2 regions of the Streptomyces sp. NPDC020742 genome follow, and region 2 is predicted to be linked to the other one. Evidence: riboswitches for the same ligand, from Rfam matches in the RefSeq annotation. Region 2 holds a riboswitch; the other holds the start of a gene.
The links. Region 2 has a riboswitch for S-adenosylmethionine ahead of AB0G84_RS35990 (aminotransferase class V-fold PLP-dependent enzyme). Riboswitches for the same ligand answer to the same signal wherever they lie in the genome.
Positions count from the first base shown of each region.

Region 1: it holds a riboswitch for S-adenosylmethionine, as region 2 does, so the genes downstream of both, thrC (threonine synthase) here and AB0G84_RS35990 (aminotransferase class V-fold PLP-dependent enzyme) in region 2, are expected to answer to the same signal.

Region 1 covers NZ_JBFAEA010000013.1:107,531-116,235, reverse strand. The annotation lists gene groL (chaperonin GroEL) at 1-361, opposite strand, end outside; gene AB0G84_RS22495 (cold-shock protein) at 711-914, opposite strand; gene AB0G84_RS22490 (MoaD/ThiS family protein) at 1,401-1,679, opposite strand; gene thrC (threonine synthase) at 1,731-3,023, opposite strand; SAM riboswitch class I at 3,041-3,185, opposite strand; gene AB0G84_RS22480 (glucosyl-3-phosphoglycerate synthase) at 3,370-4,335, shown strand; gene AB0G84_RS22475 (GntR family transcriptional regulator) at 4,343-5,098, opposite strand; gene AB0G84_RS22470 (hypothetical protein) at 5,346-5,543, shown strand; gene AB0G84_RS22465 (trehalose-6-phosphate synthase) at 5,590-7,080, shown strand; gene otsB (trehalose-phosphatase) at 7,177-8,091, opposite strand; gene AB0G84_RS22455 (DUF3263 domain-containing protein) at 8,299-8,601, opposite strand; gene AB0G84_RS22450 (extracellular solute-binding protein) at 8,660-8,705, opposite strand, start outside.
Region 2 covers NZ_JBFAEA010000051.1:384-9,088, reverse strand. The annotation lists gene AB0G84_RS36025 (Ig-like domain-containing protein) at 1-784, shown strand, start outside; gene AB0G84_RS36020 (hypothetical protein) at 826-1,227, opposite strand; gene AB0G84_RS36015 (heme-copper oxidase subunit III) at 1,502-2,122, shown strand; gene AB0G84_RS36010 (c-type cytochrome) at 2,210-3,019, shown strand; gene AB0G84_RS36005 (Rieske 2Fe-2S domain-containing protein) at 3,016-4,077, shown strand; gene AB0G84_RS36000 (ubiquinol-cytochrome c reductase cytochrome b subunit) at 4,074-5,711, shown strand; gene trpD (anthranilate phosphoribosyltransferase) at 5,879-6,943, shown strand; SAM riboswitch class IV at 7,036-7,153, shown strand; gene AB0G84_RS35990 (aminotransferase class V-fold PLP-dependent enzyme) at 7,369-8,705, shown strand, end outside.

The DNA of each region.
Region 1 (8,705 bases), on a different contig from region 2:
TCTCGATACCGCGCTTGAGGGCCATCGGGTTGGCGCCGGCGGCGACGTTGCGCAGGCCCTCGCGGACCAGGGCCTGGGCCAGGACGGTCGCGGTCGTCGTGCCGTCACCGGCGACGTCGTCCGTCTTCTTCGCGACCTCCTTGACCAGCTCGGCGCCGATCTTCTCGTACGGGTCCTCGAGCTCGATCTCCTTGGCGATGGACACACCATCGTTGGTGATCGTGGGGGCGCCCCACTTCTTCTCGAGGACGACGTTACGGCCCTTGGGGCCGAGGGTGACCTTGACGGCGTCGGCGAGCTGGTTCATCCCGCGCTCGAGACCGCGCCGCGCCTCCTCGTCGAACGCGATGATCTTGGCCATGTGAAGTGGTCCTCCCGGACTAATGGGGTCTCCCCTGCTCGAACGCAGTTGAGAGCGTGGGGAAGGATTGCTCCGGACCGCGCTGGCGCCCGCGACGGACGACCTGCAGACCCGCGGTGGTTCCTTGCCCCACCCGGCCTACGGGCCTCACCGACCCGGTCCTTCGTAGCACTCTCACGCGGAGAGTGCTAACGCCAATGATTAGCACTCGTACCCCACGAGTGCAAGCGCCCCGGGGTGGGGTCCACCCCCGGGAGCGGACGACAGAAGGCCCGCACCCCCTCGACGACAGAAGGCCCGTACCCCCTCAGGGATACGGGCCTTCACTACGCAGCAGTCGGTCGGCGCCTCAGCCGGCCACCCGGACCATGTCCGCCTGCGGCCCCTTCTGGCCCTGCGAGATCTCGAACTCGACCCGCTGGCCCTCCTCAAGGGTGCGGTAGCCGTCCATCTGGATCGCGCTGTAGTGGACGAAAACATCCGCACCACCGTCGACCGCGATGAAGCCGTACCCCTTCTCCGCGTTGAACCACTTGACGGTGCCCTGAGCCATGCCTAACTCCCCTATTACTGGCCCTTGCGCAGGACCGCACTCCGCGGACCCGGGTCAGACCTCACCCCGCGAATGGCCCGTGGGGTGTGCGCCGGAACGCGTCGACCGCCGCTGAATGTATCTGGACCGATGCCCAGCGCAACAGGTCAATCGGACGAGAATTCTGGCGACGGTGAATCGGCTATATGCCTCGAAATCCCGCTTCTCCAGGGCAAGTCGGGCCGGACATCGCTCACATATGCGACGAATCCCGTGCACACTTTGGGCACAACTCGCCGCGATTTCCCTTGCGTTCGGCATACCCATGGGGATATCCGGAGGGGGATCACCCCAATGGTATCCCCTTTCACTAAACGGAATTGCCCCGTCCGATTTCCTTGGACGGGGCAATTCCGGTCAAGAAGGGGAAGAGATGGCGCAAATTAGCGCTCTCCCGATCTCAGTTCAACAGTTGTGGGCTAAACCGTTCGGCAGCGGACACGCCATTCAGCAGCCGCCGGCGACCGCCGGGATGATCGAAACACCCGCACCGTCCGGGGTTGGCGTCTGCAGACCCTGCTCGAATCGGACGTCATCGTCGTTGACGTAGACGTTCACGAAGCGGCGCAGCTTGCCGGTGTCGTCGAGCACCCGGGCCGCGATGCCCTGGTGGTTCTTCTCCAGGTCGGCGATCACCTCGGAGAGGGTCCCGCCCTCGGCGGTGACCTCGGCCTCGCCGCCGGTGTACGTGCGCAGGATGGTGGGGATGCGGACCTTGACGCTCATGGGTTCTGCCTTCCGGACAGGAGGTACGGGGTACGGGTGCGGGGCGGTGGCTCAGCCGGCCAGGCCGGCCGCACGGAACGCATCCAGGTTCGGACGGATCGTGGCCGTGGGCCCGGAGGTCGGCGCGACGGCGTCCAGCGTCTTGAGGCCGTCACCCGTGTTGAGTACAACGGTGGTCAGGGACGGGTCGAGCACACCGGCCTCGAAGAGCTTCTTGGTCACGCCGACGGTCACCCCGCCCGCGGTCTCCGCGAAGATGCCCTCGGTCCGGGCCAGCAGCTTGATCGCGTCCACGATCTGCTCGTCGTTGACGTCCTCGACTGCACCGCCGGTACGGCGCGCGATGTCGAGCACGTACGGGCCGTCGGCCGGGTTGCCGATCGCCAGCGACTTGGCGATTGTCTTCGGCTTCTGCGGGCGCACCACGTCGTGCCCGGCCTTGAAGGCCGCCGACACCGGGGAGCAGCCCTCCGCCTGGGCACCGAAGATCTTGTACGGCTTGTCCTCGACCAGGCCCAGGGCGATCAGCTCCTTGAGCCCCTTGTCGATCTTCGTCAGCTGGGAGCCGGACGCGATCGGGACGACGATCTGGTCCGGCAGCCGCCAGCCGAGCTGCTCGCAGATCTCGTACGCCAGGGTCTTGGAGCCCTCGCCGTAGTAGGGGCGCAGGTTGACGTTGACGAAGCCCCAGCCCTCGCCGAGCGGGTCGCCGATGAGCTCCGAGCAGAAGCGGTTGACGTCGTCGTAGTTGCCCTCGATGCCGACCAGGTCGCCGCCGTAGACCGCGGCCATCACGACCTTGCCGGCCTCCAGGTCGTGCGGGATGAAGACGCAGGACTTGAAGCCGGCCCGGCGCGCCGCGGCGCCGACCGCACCGGCGAGGTTGCCGGTGGAGGAGCAGGACAGCGTGGTGAAGCCGAAGGCACGGGCGGCCTCGACGGCGATGGCCACGACGCGGTCCTTGAAGGAGTGCGTCGGGTTGCCGGAGTCGTCCTTGACGTAGAGGCCGCCGGTGACGCCCAGCTCGGCGGCGAGCCGGTCGGCCTGCACGAGCTTGGTGAAGCCGGGGTTGAGGTTCGGCTTCTCGGCCACGTCGGCGGGGACGGGCAGCAGCGGGGCGTAGCGCCAGATGTTGTCGGGACCGGCCTCGATCTGCTTCTTCAGGCCCTCGGGGTCACCGCTCGGCAGGTCGTAGGCGACTTCGAGCGGTCCGAAACACGACGCGCAGGCGAAGATCGGGCCGAGGTCGAAGCGCTCACCGCACTCCCGGCAGGACAGTGCCGCGGCGGGGCCAAGGGAGACGGTGGGGGCGGGTGCGGTGACTTCGGTGCTGTGCACAGCCATGGAGGCGAGGCCCTTTCTCCTCATCTTCCTCGCGACGCATCTCGCCGCGAGACGGATTTGGCACCTTCCCTAGCCGGGAGCCTCGCGCGCTGGACGCCGAGACCGACTGGAGGGTTGCCGGGGCTTCAACGGGCCGTTTCCCTCTGCCCCTCTGGATGAGCGGTGTGGCACTGGGCCGGAACCCAGGCGTTTGTGGTGCGGTGACCCCGACATGCGACGGTCATCCGCGTTGTTCAAGACTGTAACCGAAGGCCCTGACGGTTGAGATAGTCGTCCGAACCGCGAGATGGATCACAATGGATCACACTGCGTCCGCTGCACCGGCGGCCACCGAGGAGTCGTAGACGTGCTGGAAGAGGTGGAGCGCTGGCTGAGCAGCCGCTCCTGGTCCGCCGCCGACCGCCCGCTGGACCAGTTGCTGGAGGCCAAGCGTCAGACGGGCCGGACGGTCAGCGTAGTGCTGCCGGCGCTCGACGAGGAGGCCACGGTCGGCGCGATCGTCGCCGCGATCCGCGCCGATCTGATGACGGACGACGTCCCCCTGGTCGACGAACTGGTGGTGCTGGACTCCGGCTCCACCGACCGCACCGCCGAGGTCGCGGCGGCGGCCGGCGCCCGGGTGGTGCACCGCGACACGGTCCTGCCGCAGCTGCCCGCGCTGCCCGGCAAGGGCGAGGTCCTCTGGCGGTCGCTGCTGGTCACCGGCGGTGACATCGTCTGCTTCGTCGACGCGGACCTGCGCGAGTTCTCCACCACCTTCGTCTCCGGGATCGTCGGCCCGCTGCTGACCGACCCCGAGGTCCAGTTCGTCAAGGCGATGTACGACCGCCCGCTGGAGAACGGCGAGGCCGGACCGGCCGGCCCCGCGCAGGGCGGCCGGGTCACCGAGCTGGTCGCCCGCCCGCTGCTGAACCTGCACTGGCCGCAGCTGGCCGGCTTCGTCCAGCCCCTGGGCGGCGAGTACGCGGCCCGCCGCTCCCTGCTGGAGCGACTGCCCTTCCCGGTCGGCTACGGCGTCGAGCTGGGCCTGCTGGTCGACGCCCTGCACACCGTCGGCCTGGACGCGCTCGCCCAGGTGGACGTCGGGGTGCGCAAACACCGCCACCAGGACGGCCAGGCCCTGGGCCGGATGGCCGCCGCCATCTACCGCACCGCCCAACTCCGCCTGGCCCGCGGCCACTTGGTACGCCCCCGGCTCACCCAGTTCGACCGCGACGAGACCGGCTTCGTCCCCCGCACCACGGCCGTGGACACCGAGGAGCGCCCCCCGATGGCCGAAATCCCGGAGTACGCGGCCCGACGGGCGGCGTGAGGGGCGCTCAGGCGTCGAAGTCGTACTCCAGCACGTAGGCCGCGGAGTCCAGGGTCATCTCGTTGACCTCGACGGCGCGTCCGTCCTCGGTCACTGCCGTCCGGCTGACAAGGATGACGGGCGTGCCCGAGGGCAGGCGCAGCCGTTCGGCCTCCTCCGCGGACGGCATCCGCACCCGCACCTCCTCCCGGAAGCGCGCCGGTCCGGCACCGAGGTCGGCGAGCCGCGCGTACACGCCGCCGGGGCCGGTGTCGGGCCGCGTGATCGCCGTACCGGCCACCAGTTCCGCGGGGAGGTACGAGGCGGAGAGCAGCACCGGCTTGCCGTCGAGCACGAACCTGCGACGGCGCACGCACACGGCGGCGCCGGGTGCCACGTCCAGGCGTGCCGCGACGGCATCCCCGGCCGGCTCCTCCCCGACGGCGACGTCGTCCACCACCAGATCGCGATCCGGGATGTCGGCCGACCACACGGAGTTCCCGGCACCCCACTGCTCCCGCGCCAGACGCGGCACGCTCCGCCGCCGGATCGGCCGGAAAGCCCGCACGAAGACCCCAGCACCCTTGCGGGCCTCCGCCAGCCCCTCGGAACGCAGCACGCCCAGCGCCTGCCGCGCCGTCATCCGCGCCACACCGTGCTCGGCCATCAGGTCGTTCTCACCCGGCAGCCGGTCCCCGGGCTGGTAGGCACCCGAAACGATCGCCTGCTTCAACGCATCGGCGATCCGCTGGTACTTGGGCGCTTGCTTGTCCCGGCCGGCCATAGCGATACATCCCTCCTGGCGATCTCTAGACATCCTAGAGATGTGTTCGAGTCACCGAGTCCGCCGGATTGAGGGAACTTCTCTAGAGACATCTTGACGCTGCGCACTCGACCCGCTTCGCTATGCAGTGAAACTTCTCTAGAGAACTCGGAGATGGTCATGCCTGAACCTGCATTCCTGCGCCTGCTCCCGTGGTCGAAACCCGGAGGGCAAGCCGTGTTACCTGCTCTCGTCCGACGACGGCCCCGTGGCTCGACGCGCAGACGCCGTGGAGCGGACCCAGCTCGAATCCGGTGAGACCCTCCTCGGGCACGCCGGCGAACTCCTCATCGACGACCGCACCACCGCGGCCGAACCGCGCTTCCTCGGCAGCTGCCTTCGAGAAGCCCTCAGGGACGCGCTGCGCGTGGCGCACAGCAGGGGTGGCCGACTCGGTCGTACCTGACCCGGACGTACGTTTGCGTGGATGCGGGGATGGTTAATGTCGCGACATGGTCTCCGAGCGCAGTGCAGTTCCTGCAGGTGCCCAGGTTCTGGTCGCGTCCAACCGCGGGCCGGTGTCGTACGCCCTGGACGAGGGCGGTGCGCTGACCGCCAAGCGGGGCGGGGGCGGGCTGGTGTCCGGGCTGTCGGCCATCGGCCCCGGCAGCAACGCGATGTGGGTGTGTGCCGCGCTGGGGGACGGTGACCGGGAGGCCGTGCGGAGGACCGGGGGTGCGCTGGATCCGGCCGACACCGGGGGCCAGCGGGTGCGGATGCTGGACGTGCCGGCCGAGGTGTACGCCGAGGCCTACAACAGCATCGCGAACTCGGTGCTGTGGTTCGTCCACCACATGCTGTACCAGACCCCGCTGGAGCCGGTCTTCGGCGCGGAGTTCCGGGCGCAGTGGGCCTCGTACGAGACGTACAACCGGGCGTTCGCGCAGGCGCTGGCCGACGAGGCCGCCGAGGGCGCGGCGGTCCTGGTGCAGGACTACCACCTGGCGCTGGTGCCGGGCATGCTGCGCGCGCTGCGGCCCGACGTGCGGATCGCGCACTTCTCGCACACACCGTGGGCACCGCCGGAGTACTTCCGGATGCTGCCGGACGACATCGCCGAGCAGCTGCTGCGCGGGATGTTGGGCGCCGACCGGCTGGGGTTCCTCACCCGGCGGTGGGCGGACGCGTTCAGCGCCTGCTGCGAGGCGGTGACCGGCGGCACCGGGGACACCGCGATCGGGGTGTACGGGCTCGGGGCGGACGCCGCGTTCCTGCGGGAGCGGTCCCGGCAGCCGGACGTCGAGGAGCGCAAGGCGGCGCTGCACGAGGAGATCGGCACCGGGCCGGACGGCGCGGCGCGCCGGACCGTCGTACGGGTGGACCGCACCGAGCTGTCGAAGAACATCGTCCGGGGGCTGCTGGCCTACCGGCAACTGCTGGCGGACCGGCCGGAGTGGCGCGAGCGGGTGGTGCACCTCGCCTTCGCCTATCCGTCGCGCCAGGACCTGGCCGTCTACCGGGAGTACACCGCGGCGGTCGGCCGGCTGGCCGAGGAGATCAACTCCGAGTACGGCACGCCCGGCTGGCGTCCGGTCCTGCTGCACGTCAAGGACGACTTCGCACGGTCGCTGGCCGCGTACCGGCTGGCGGACGTGGCGCTGGTCAACCCGATCCGGGACGGGATGAACCTCGTCGCGAAGGAGATCCCGGTGGTCTCCGACCACGGCTGCGCGCTGGTGCTGTCGCGGGAGGCCGGCGCCCACGAGGAGCTGGGCCGGGACGCCGTCACGGTCAATCCGTACGACATCACCGGCACCGCGCGGGCGCTGCACGAGGCGCTGTCGATGGACCCCGGGGAGCGCGACCGGCGGACCGAGCGGCTGGCGGCGGCGGCCACCGCGCTGCCGCCGACGCAGTGGTTCCTCGGCCAGCTGCGGGCGCTGACCGAGGGAGCCGAGGGGTCCGAGGGGTCTGAGGGGCCCGAGGTGTCCGACGGCATGTGAGCGGCGTCGCCCTGCATCTGTCGGGGCGTCATGGGGGTGGACGGCGGTCAGCGGTCAGCGGTCAGCGGTCAGCGGTCAGCGGTCAGCGGTCAGCGGTCAGCGGTCAGCGAGACGGTCCGCGAGGGCGCCGAGTAGCGCCACCACGCCGGTCGGCCCGTCGACCACCAGGTCGGCTCGGTCGGCGAGTTCGGTCACCTCGTCGCTGCCGCTGCAGACCAGGACGCCGGACAGGCCCTGGGCGCGGAGCTGGTCGACGGCGGCGAAGGCGGCCAGGTCGCCGAGGTCGTCGCCGGCGTAGAGCACCGTCGAGGCGCCGGTCTCCCGAATCCAGTCGGCGAGCGCGACGCCCTTGTCCATGCCCGGGGGGCGGAGCTCCAGGACGTAGCGGCCCGGTTCGACGATCAGGCCGTGGCGTTCGGCCAGCGCGGTGAGCGGGTCGCGGAGCCGCTCGAAGGTGCCCTGGGGGTCCTCGGCGCGGCGGGTGTGCACGGCGAGGGCCCGGCCGCCCTTGCGCTCGACGGCGGTCCCGGTCCAGGGGCCGTGCCAGACGCCGGAGGAGTCCAGGACACCGGGGAGTTCGGCCTCCAGGGCGGCGATGCCGGGGTGCGGCGGAGGGGCGTCAACGGCGCCGGTGGCCGCCTCCCAGCGCTCGGCACCGTAGTGGCCGAGCACGGTGAGGTGGTCGAGGCCGGGTACGGAGGCGAAGCCGCCGAGGCGGACCGCGACGGCGGCCGGGCGGCCGGTGAGCACCGCGGCGGCGCGCAAGCGGGGCACCAGGCGACCCAGGGCGGCGACGGCGCCGCTGTGGGCGCGGGCCTGCTCGGGGTCGGGGACGATGTCGGCGAGGGTGCCGTCGAAGTCGAGGGCGACCACGGCGCGTTCGGGGTGGGCCAGCAACGCGGCGAGGCCGTCACGGCCGGCGGGGGTGCGCGACGCCGGCGGGGAGCCGGGCGCACGCTGCGGTTCGGGGGTCGGCTCGGGGTGCGGCGCGGCGTTCTGGGAACTGCCCATGCGCCGACCCTACCGGCGCGGGGCGGGCGTCGGGGGCACCTCGCGGCGGCGGCTCGGGGAGCGCGCCGAGGTGCGCTGTGTCGGCGTACCAGGGTGCACCGTGACGGCGTAACAGGGTGGGTTGCGTCGGCGTACCAGGGTGCACCGCGACGGCGTAACAGGGTGCGCCGCGTCGGCGTACCGGGTCAGCGGCGGGCGCGCCGGGCGTCAGCGGCGGGCGCGCCGGGCGTCCCGTACGCGGCGCAGCCGGTTGACCGTGACGGGGTCGTGGGCGAGCGCGTGGGGGTCGTCCAGCAGGGCGTTGAGGAGTTGGTAGTAGCGGGTCGGGGAGATGCCGAGCTGCTCGCGGATGGCGCGCTCCTTGGGGCCGGGGCCGGGCCAGGAGCGGCGCTCCACGGCGAGCACGGCCTCGTCCCGGGCGGACAGGCCGGCGGAGGCCTCGGCGGGCCCAGGGGCCTCGGCCGGCCGGGCGTCGCGCGAGGCGTCGGGGTCCTGCGTACCGCTCGTCATCACGCTTCCACGATAGGCGCACGGTCGGACGGGGCCCGCCCGACCGGTGCACATCGCCTCACTCGCCGGAGTTGTCCGCCTCGTCCGCGGCGTTCTGGATGTCG
Region 2 (8,705 bases):
CAAGGACCCCAAGGCGCGAGCCGTCGTGGAGAGCGCCCTGAAGGTCGATTCCATGCCGCGCGTCCAGGGCTCCTGGCACTGGGTGGACAACAAGAAGCTGCACTTCCGCCCGAAGGAGTACTGGCCCGCGCACGCCACCATCTCGGTGCACAGCAACCTCACCGGCCTGAAGATCGCCAAGGGCCTCTACGGAGGCCAGTCCAAGCCCCTCAAGCTCACCACCGGCGACCGGGTGGAAGCCATCACCGACGCCGGCAGCCACCAGATGACGGTGCTGCGCAACGGCCACTCGATCAACACCATCCCGGTGACCACCGGCAAGCCCGGCTTCTCCACCCGTAACGGCGTCAAGGTCGTCCTGGGCAAGGAGAGCTTCGTGCGGATGCGCAGCTCGACCGTCGGCATCGCCGCCGGCAGCTCGGACTCCTACGACCTGCCGGTCTACTGGGCGACCAGGGTCACCTGGAGCGGTGAGTACGTCCACGCCGCACCCTGGTCCGTCGGATCGCAGGGCGCGGCGAACGTCAGCCACGGCTGTACGGGCATGTCCACCAGCAACGCCCAGTGGTTCTTCAACACCGTCCGGGTCGGCGACATCGTCAAGGTCGTCAACAGCGGCGGCGACACCATGACGCCGTTCGACAACGGCTTCGGCGACTGGAACATGCCCTGGCAGGAGTGGCGCGCCGGCAGTGCCCTGAGGGGCGCGTCCGGCGGCACCACAGGGGCGGCCGAGCGCCAGCAGGATCCCGGCGACGACGCCCGGCTGCGCCCGCAGATCTGAGCCCGCTCAGCGGCCGCCCAGCGCCCCGTCCTGGCCCGTTCTCAGGCCTGTACGAGGTGCCTGCGGCGCAGCAGGCCCGCCAGGGCATCGGCGAAGGCCACCGGGTCGAGCGGATGGGGCACCGCCGCGTCCGCCCGGCTCCAGGTGGCCAGCCAGGCGTCCTGCGGGCGGCCGATCAGCAGCAGCACCGGCGGGCACTGGAAGATCTCGTCCTTGATCTGGCGGCAGACGCCCATCCCGCCCGCCGGCGCGGTCTCACCGTCCAGTACACAGACGTCGATGCCACCCTGGTCCAGCGCCTCCAGGACGGCCGGTGCGGTGGCGCACTCCAGGATCTCGATCTGCGGGACATCGGCGGCGGGGCGCCGTCCGGCCGCCAGCCGGACCTGCTCGCGGGTGCCCGCGTTGTCGCTGTAGACCAGCACCGTGGCAGTCGCCTGCATCGTTCCTCCACGCTCTTCGTAGCGGCACAGCATCGGGTGGGACTGTTGGGCCGGATGCTACTCCCGCGACGGGCGCCCGCAGCAGGGGTCGGAGGCCGCCAAGATCTGCCCGACGGGGCGTCAGGAGCGGTCGCGAAGGAACCGGCGGGCGATCGCCGCCGGTGTACTTCCCTCCTTCGAGCGACCTCGGAAATGGGCCGTACGAGCAGGGCATACGTCCTTGACACACCGAACGGCACCCCCCGGAGTGAGGGCGGGATAAGCGACCGACATAATGTCGGTCGTGGCGACAGCAACGACAGTAGAAACCGGGCACGCGCACCCGTCGGTCAATCGGCCGAACCTCACCAGCGTCGGAACCATCATCTGGCTGAGTTCCGAGCTGATGTTCTTCGCGGCCCTCTTCGCGATGTACTTCACCCTTCGATCGGTGACCGGATCCGCGTATTGGAAGGAATCAGCCAGTGCGCTGAACCTTCCGTTCTCCGCGACCAACACCACGATCCTGGTGCTCAGCTCACTGACCTGCCAGCTCGGCGTATTCGCCGCCGAGCGCGGGGACGTGAAGAAGCTCCGCGCGTGGTTCATGGTCACCTTCGTCATGGGTGCGATCTTCATCGGCGGTCAGGTCTTCGAGTACACCGAGCTGGTCAAGCACGAGGGCCTGTCGCTCTCGTCCGGCCCGTATGGCTCGGTGTTCTACCTGACCACCGGCTTCCACGGACTGCATGTGACGGGCGGTCTGATCGCCTTCCTGCTGGTCCTGGGCAGGACGTACGCGGCCAAGAGGTTCACCCACACGCAGGCCACCGCGGCCATCGTCGTGTCCTACTACTGGCACTTCGTCGATGTCGTCTGGATCGGCCTCTTCGCCACGATCTACCTGATCCGGTAACCGGTATCGGGCCCGGTAGCCGGGTCCGCGGTCCAGACAGACATAGCCAAAGCATCGACGCAGAAGATCCTGACACCGGGGTAATCCGTGAAAAAGCTCTCCGCACGACGGCGCCATCCGCTGGCGGCGCTCGTCGTCCTACTCTTCGCGCTGGCGGTCACCGGGGGGCTGTACGCCGCGTTCGCGCCGGCGGACAAGGCTCAGGCCGATGACACCGCCCAGTCCCTTGCCATCAAGGAGGGCAAGAAGCTCTACGCCGTCGGCTGTGCAAGCTGCCACGGCACCGGCGGTCAGGGCACCTCCGACGGCCCGAGCCTGGTCGGCGTCGGCGCCGCCGCCGTCGACTTCCAGGTCGGCACCGGCCGGATGCCCGCCCAGCAGCCCGGCGCCCAGGTGCCGCGGAAGAAGCCCATCTACACCGACGTCCAGCGCGAGCAGCTGGCGGCCTACGTGGCGTCGCTGGGTGCCGGCCCGACCATCCCGGAGAAGTCCCAGTACAGCTCCGACGGTGCCAACGTCGCCAAGGGTGGCGAGCTCTTCCGCACCAACTGCGCGCAGTGCCACAACTTCACCGGTAAGGGCGGCGCCCTGACCGACGGCAAGTTCGCACCGACGCTCGAGGGCGTGGACCCGAAGCACATCTACGAGGCCATGGAGACCGGCCCGCAGAACATGCCCTCCTTCGGGGACGGCAGCCTGAGCAAGCAGAACAAGAAGGACATCATCGCGTACCTCGGCGCCGTCAACGGCGATGAATCCGAGAGCCCCGGTGGTCTCGACCTCGGTGGTCTGGGCCCGGTCAGCGAGGGTCTCTTCGGCTACATCTTCGGCCTGGGCGCGCTGATCGTGGTCGCCATCTGGGTCGCAGCCCGGACTACGAAGGCCAAGAAGTCATGAGCGAGACTGGACGACACGAAGACGTGCCAGAAGAAATTCTTCCCAGTGAGCGGGACGCTCACGAAGGCGCGGTGAGCACGGCGGGCAACCCGTTCGCCGACCCGGGGCTGCCAGCCCACGAGCACCGCGCCCAGGACATCGACGAGCGGGCCGCCTCGCGCTCCGAGCGCACCGTCGCCCTGCTCTTCATGGTGTCCATGATCGCCACGGTGGCCTTCATCGCCTCGTACGTGGCCATCCCGATCGACAAGATCGTCTACATCTGGCCGATCGGCCACATCAGCGCGCTGAACTTCGCGCTCGGCCTGACGCTGGGTGCCGCGCTGTTCTGCATCGGCGCCGGCGCGGTCCACTGGGCCCGCACGCTGATGTCGGACGTGGAGGTCGCCGACGACCGGCACCCGATCGAGGCATCGCCCGAGGTCAAGGCCAAGGTCATGGCGGACTTCCGGGAGGGCGCCGAGGAGTCCGGGTTCGGCCGTCGCAAGCTGATCCGCAACACGATGTTCGGCGCGCTGGCCCTGGTGCCGCTCTCCGGCGTCGTCCTGCTACGGGACCTCGGGCCGCTGCCCGGGACCAAGCTGCGCACCACGAACTGGAAGAAGGGCGTCCGGCTCGTCAACCAGTCCACCAACCTTCCGCTGCGTCCCGAGGACATCGCGGTCGGCTCGCTGACCTTCGCCAAGCCCGAGGGCCTGGAGGAGGACGACGAGGAGTTCGCGGAGAAGATCGCCAAGGACGCCCTGATGCTCGTGCGGATCCAGCCGCAGAACATCAAGGACAAGAAGGAACTCGCCTGGTCCCACGAGGGCATCGTGGCGTACTCCAAGATCTGCACCCACGTGGGTTGCCCGATCAGCCTGTACGAGCAGCAGACGCACCACGTGCTCTGCCCCTGCCACCAGTCGACGTTCGACCTCTCCGACGGCGGTCGGGTGATCTTCGGTCCCGCCGGACACGCCCTGCCGCAGCTGCACATCACCGTGAAGGACGGCTTCCTGGAGGCCGCTAGCGGTTTCGAGGAGCCCGTCGGCCCGAGCTTCTGGGAGCGCGGATGAGTAACGAGACAAGCGCGACCACCACGCGCCGCGGCCAGGCGCCGCGGGGCGAGCGGATCGCCGACTGGGCGGACGGCCGGCTGGGCATCTACAGCCTCGCCAAGGCCAACATGCGCAAGATCTTCCCGGACCACTGGTCCTTCATGCTGGGTGAGGTCGCGCTCTACAGCTTCATCATCATCATCCTGACCGGTGTCTACCTGACGCTGTTCTTCCACCCGAGCATGGCCGAGGTGACCTATCACGGTTCCTATGTGCCCATGCAGGGAATCCGGATGACCCAGGCCTTCGAGTCGACGCTGAACATCAGCTTCGACGTCCGCGGTGGTCTGCTCATCCGCCAGATCCACCACTGGGCCGCGCTGGTCTTCCTGGCCGCGATGATGGTCCACATGATGCGGGTGTTCTTCACCGGTGCGTTCCGCAAGCCGCGTGAGGTCAACTGGCTGTTCGGCTTCCTGCTGTTCGTGCTGGGCATGTTCACCGGCTTCACCGGCTACTCGCTCCCCGACGACCTGCTCTCCGGCACCGGCGTGCGGTTCATCGAGGGCGTCATCCTGGCGATGCCGCTGGTCGGTTCGTACCTGCAGATGTTCATCTTCGGCGGCGAGTTCCCCGGGCACGACATCATCCCGAGGTTCTTCACGGTCCACGTGCTCCTGCTGCCGGGCATCATGCTCGGTCTGCTGGTGGCCCACCTGATCCTGGTCTTCTACCACAAGCACACCCAGTTCCCGGGTGCCGGCAAGACCAACGAGAACGTCGTGGGCATGCCGCTGCTGCCGGTCTACATGGCCAAGGCCGGAGGCTTCTTCTTCCTGGTCTTCGGTGTGATCTCGGTGATCGCCGCGGTCGCCAGCATCAACCCCGTGTGGGCGATCGGGCCCTACCGGCCCGACCAGGTCTCCACCGGCGCCCAGCCGGACTGGTACATGGGCTTCGCCGAGGGTCTGGTGCGTGTCATGCCGGGCTGGGAGTGGAACTTCTGGGGCCACACCCTCAACCTGGGCGTGCTGATCCCGATCCTGGTCTTCCCGCTGGTCCTCGCCGTCATCGCGGTCTACCCGTTCGTCGAGTCCTGGGTCCGCGGCGACAAGCGCGAGCACCACATCCTGGACCGCCCGCGCAACGTGCCCACCCGCACCGCCTTCGGTGTGGCCTGGCTGGTCGCGTACTTCGTGATGCTGATCGGTGGCGGTAACGACCTGTGGGCCACCCACTTCCACCTGTCGATCAACTCGATCACCTGGTTCGTCCGGATCGCGTTCTTCGTCGGCCCGGTGCTGGCCTTCATCGCCACCAAGCGGATCTGCCTGGGTCTGCAGCGGCGCGACAAGGACAAGGTGCTGCACGGCCGGGAGTCCGGCGTCATCAAGCGCCTGCCGCACGGTGAGTTCATCGAGGTCCACGAGCCGCTCGACCAGGAGCAGCTGCACTTCCTCACCCAGCACGAGCAGCCCAAGCCGCTCGAACTGGGCCCCGAGGTGGACGAGAACGGCGTGGAGCGCAAGCTGAAGCGTTCGCAGAAGCTGCGCGCCAAGCTCTCGAAGTCCTACTACGGCGAGGACAGCGTCATCCCCAAGCCCACGGTCGAGGAGTACAAGGAGATCACCAGCGGCCACGGCCACCACTGATCCCGCTCTGCGCCTCGTAGCGCACCGTAGGTAGTACGCCACCCAGAGGGCCCCGTCCGTCCCCGTCTCGACCCCGGTCGAGCAGGGGAGCCGGACGGGGCCCTCCGGCGTGCCGGCGGCTCGATAGGGTGAACGCACAGGCAGGAAACACACCAGGAGCGTGGACCATGAACGTTGTGACCCCGGCAGGCGGCGACAGCGTGGCGGCCCGCACCTGGCCGGAGATCCTCAACGCCCTGCTCGAAGGCCGTGACCTCACCGCAGACGACACCGCCTGGGCGATGGACCGGATCATGCGAGGTGAGGCCGGTGACGCCCAGATTGCCGGTTTCGCGGTGGCGCTGCGGGCCAAGGGCGAGACCGTCGCGGAGATCTCCGGACTCGTCCGGACCATGTACGAGCACGCCCGGCTGATCGACGTGCCCGGCCCCAGCGTCGACATCGTCGGCACCGGCGGCGACGGCGCCAAGACCGTGAACATCTCCACCATGTCGTCGATCGTGGTGGCCGGTACCGGCGCCAAGGTCGTCAAGCACGGCAACCGCGCCGCCTCCTCCGCCAGCGGCGCCTCCGACGTCCTGGAGAAGCTCGGCGTCAACCTCGACCTCGCCCCGCGGCGGGTCGTGGAGGTCGCCCAGGAGGCCGGGATCACCTTCTGCTTCGCGGTGAAGTTCCACCCCGCGCTGCGGCACGTCGCCAACGCCCGGGGCCAGCTCGGCATCCGCACCACCTTCAACGTGCTGGGCCCGCTGACCAACCCCGCCCGGGTCCGCGCCCAGGCGACCGGTGTCGCGGACGCCCGGATGGCGCCGATCCTGGCCGGGGTGCTCGCCGAGCGCGGCTCCTCGGCGCTGGTCTTCCGCGGCGACGACGGCCTGGACGAGCTGACCACCACCGCGACCTCGCGGGTGTGGATCGTGCGGGACGGGACGGTACGCGAGGAGGCCTTCGACCCCCGCGAGGTCGGCATCCCGCTGGTCCCGGTGGAGGCCCTGCGCGGCGCGGACGCCTCGTACAACGCCGATGTCGCCCGCCGGCTGCTGGACGGCGAGACCGGCCCGGTGCGCGATGCGGTGCTGCTGAACTCCGCGGCCGCGCTGGTGGCGCTGGAGCCCCGTCATGCCCCGCTGCCCGAACAGATCCGGGCCGGTATCGAGCAGGCCGCCGAGTCCATCGACTCCGGGGCGGCGAAGCGGGCGCTGGAGCGCTGGGTGGCCGCCAGCAACGCCTGAGCGGCCGGTGACGCAGGGTGTGACGCAGGGCTCCGTCCGTCATATGGACGGAGCCCTTGCGCGTCCCTGCCCGTGTGGCATGATTCTGCGCAGGTCACGAGTGACAGCGACACAGGCCCCGGCCCGCTGTCCGGCAACCCTCCTTCCGTGGCGGGGTGCCCCGGGTGATGACCAGGCCGTAGGCAGCGAGGTCTGCGGCAAGCGCGGATCCCTCGCCAGGGATCCTGGTCCTCGAGGGAGAACTTCCGTGAATCAGCGAATGCGATAGGGCCCAAAGCCCCTTCTCCGCACCCTCTTTCTCCTGACGTTCTCAGCAACGTTTCCTTTCCGCTGTGGCCGCGCAGATCCGCCGGTGCCGGCTGCTTCCGCGCACCCCGACGCGCCCCGTCCACAGCGCATTCGCTTACCTGTCACGGGAGTTCGCCATGTCTGTTTCCGCCGTTGCCGCCGACCGTGCCGTCTGTGCCCCGCTGCCGGTCCTGGGCCGGGACGTCCGGGTCCCCCTGGTGACCGGCGGCGAGGTCGACTACGCCGCACTGGACTACGCCGCTAGCGCCCCCGCGCTCCAGCGGGTCTGGGACGATGTCGCCGCCTACGCCCCGTACTACGGCAGCGTGCACCGCGGCGCCGGGTACCTCTCCCAGCTCTCCACCGACCTCTTCGAGAACAGCCGCCGGACGATCGGTGCCTTCCTCGGTTGCCGCCCCGACGACCAGGTGGTCTTCACCCGCTCCACCACCGACTCGCTCAACCTCCTCGCCGCCGCCCTCCCGCAGCACACCCGGGTGTTCGTCTTCGAGACCGAGCACCACGCCTCGCTGCTGCCCTGGGAGCAGCGCGCCGACCTCGCGGTGACCTACCTCGACGCGCCGCGCACGCCCCAGCAGGCCGTGGACACCCTGGAGCGGGCGCTGGCCGGGCGCGAGCCCTACGGCCCGGCGCTGGTCTGTGTCACCGGTGCGTCCAATGTGACCGGTGAGCTGTGGCCCGTAAAGGAGCTGGCCGCCGCGGCACACGCACACGGCGCCCGGATCGTCCTCGACGCCGCCCAACTCGCCCCGCACCACCCCGTCGACATCGCGGAGCTGGACGTCGACTGGGTGGCGTTCTCCGGCCACAAGCTGTACGCGCCGTTCGGCACCGGCGTGCTGGCCGGCCGCGCCGACTGGCTGCAGCAGGCCGCGCCGTACCTGGCGGGCGGCGGCGCCAGCCGCAAGGTCTCGCGACGCGTGAGCGGGGAAGGGGCCGGCGGGGTGGACGTCGAGTGGCACACCACCGCCGCCCGGCACGAGGCGGGCTCGCCCAACGTCATCGGCGCCTACGCCATCGCCTCCGCCTGCCAGGCGCTGACCGAGGCCGGCTTCGAGGGGCTGGTCGCCCGCGAGCAGGAGCTGATCGCCCGGGTCCGCGCGGGCCTGGCCGAGGTGCCCGAGGTGACGGTGCTCTCCCTCTTCGGCGACGACGCCCCGCGGGTGGGGGTGCTCTCCTTCGTCGTCGAGGGCTGGAACAGCTCGCACTTCGCCGCGGCGCTCTCGGCCGAGTACGGCATCGGCGTCCGCGACGGCCTGTTCTGCGCCCACCCGCTCGTACGGACCCTGCTGGGCAGCGAGCCGCAGGACCCGGGGGAGTGCGGTGCCCCCGAGGCGGCGCCGGGCGAACGCTCCCTGAATGCCATCCGCGTCAGCTTCGGCGCCGGCACCCCCGACGAGCACATCGACCGCTTCGTCGACGCGGTCCGGGAACTGGTGACGAACGGCGCCCG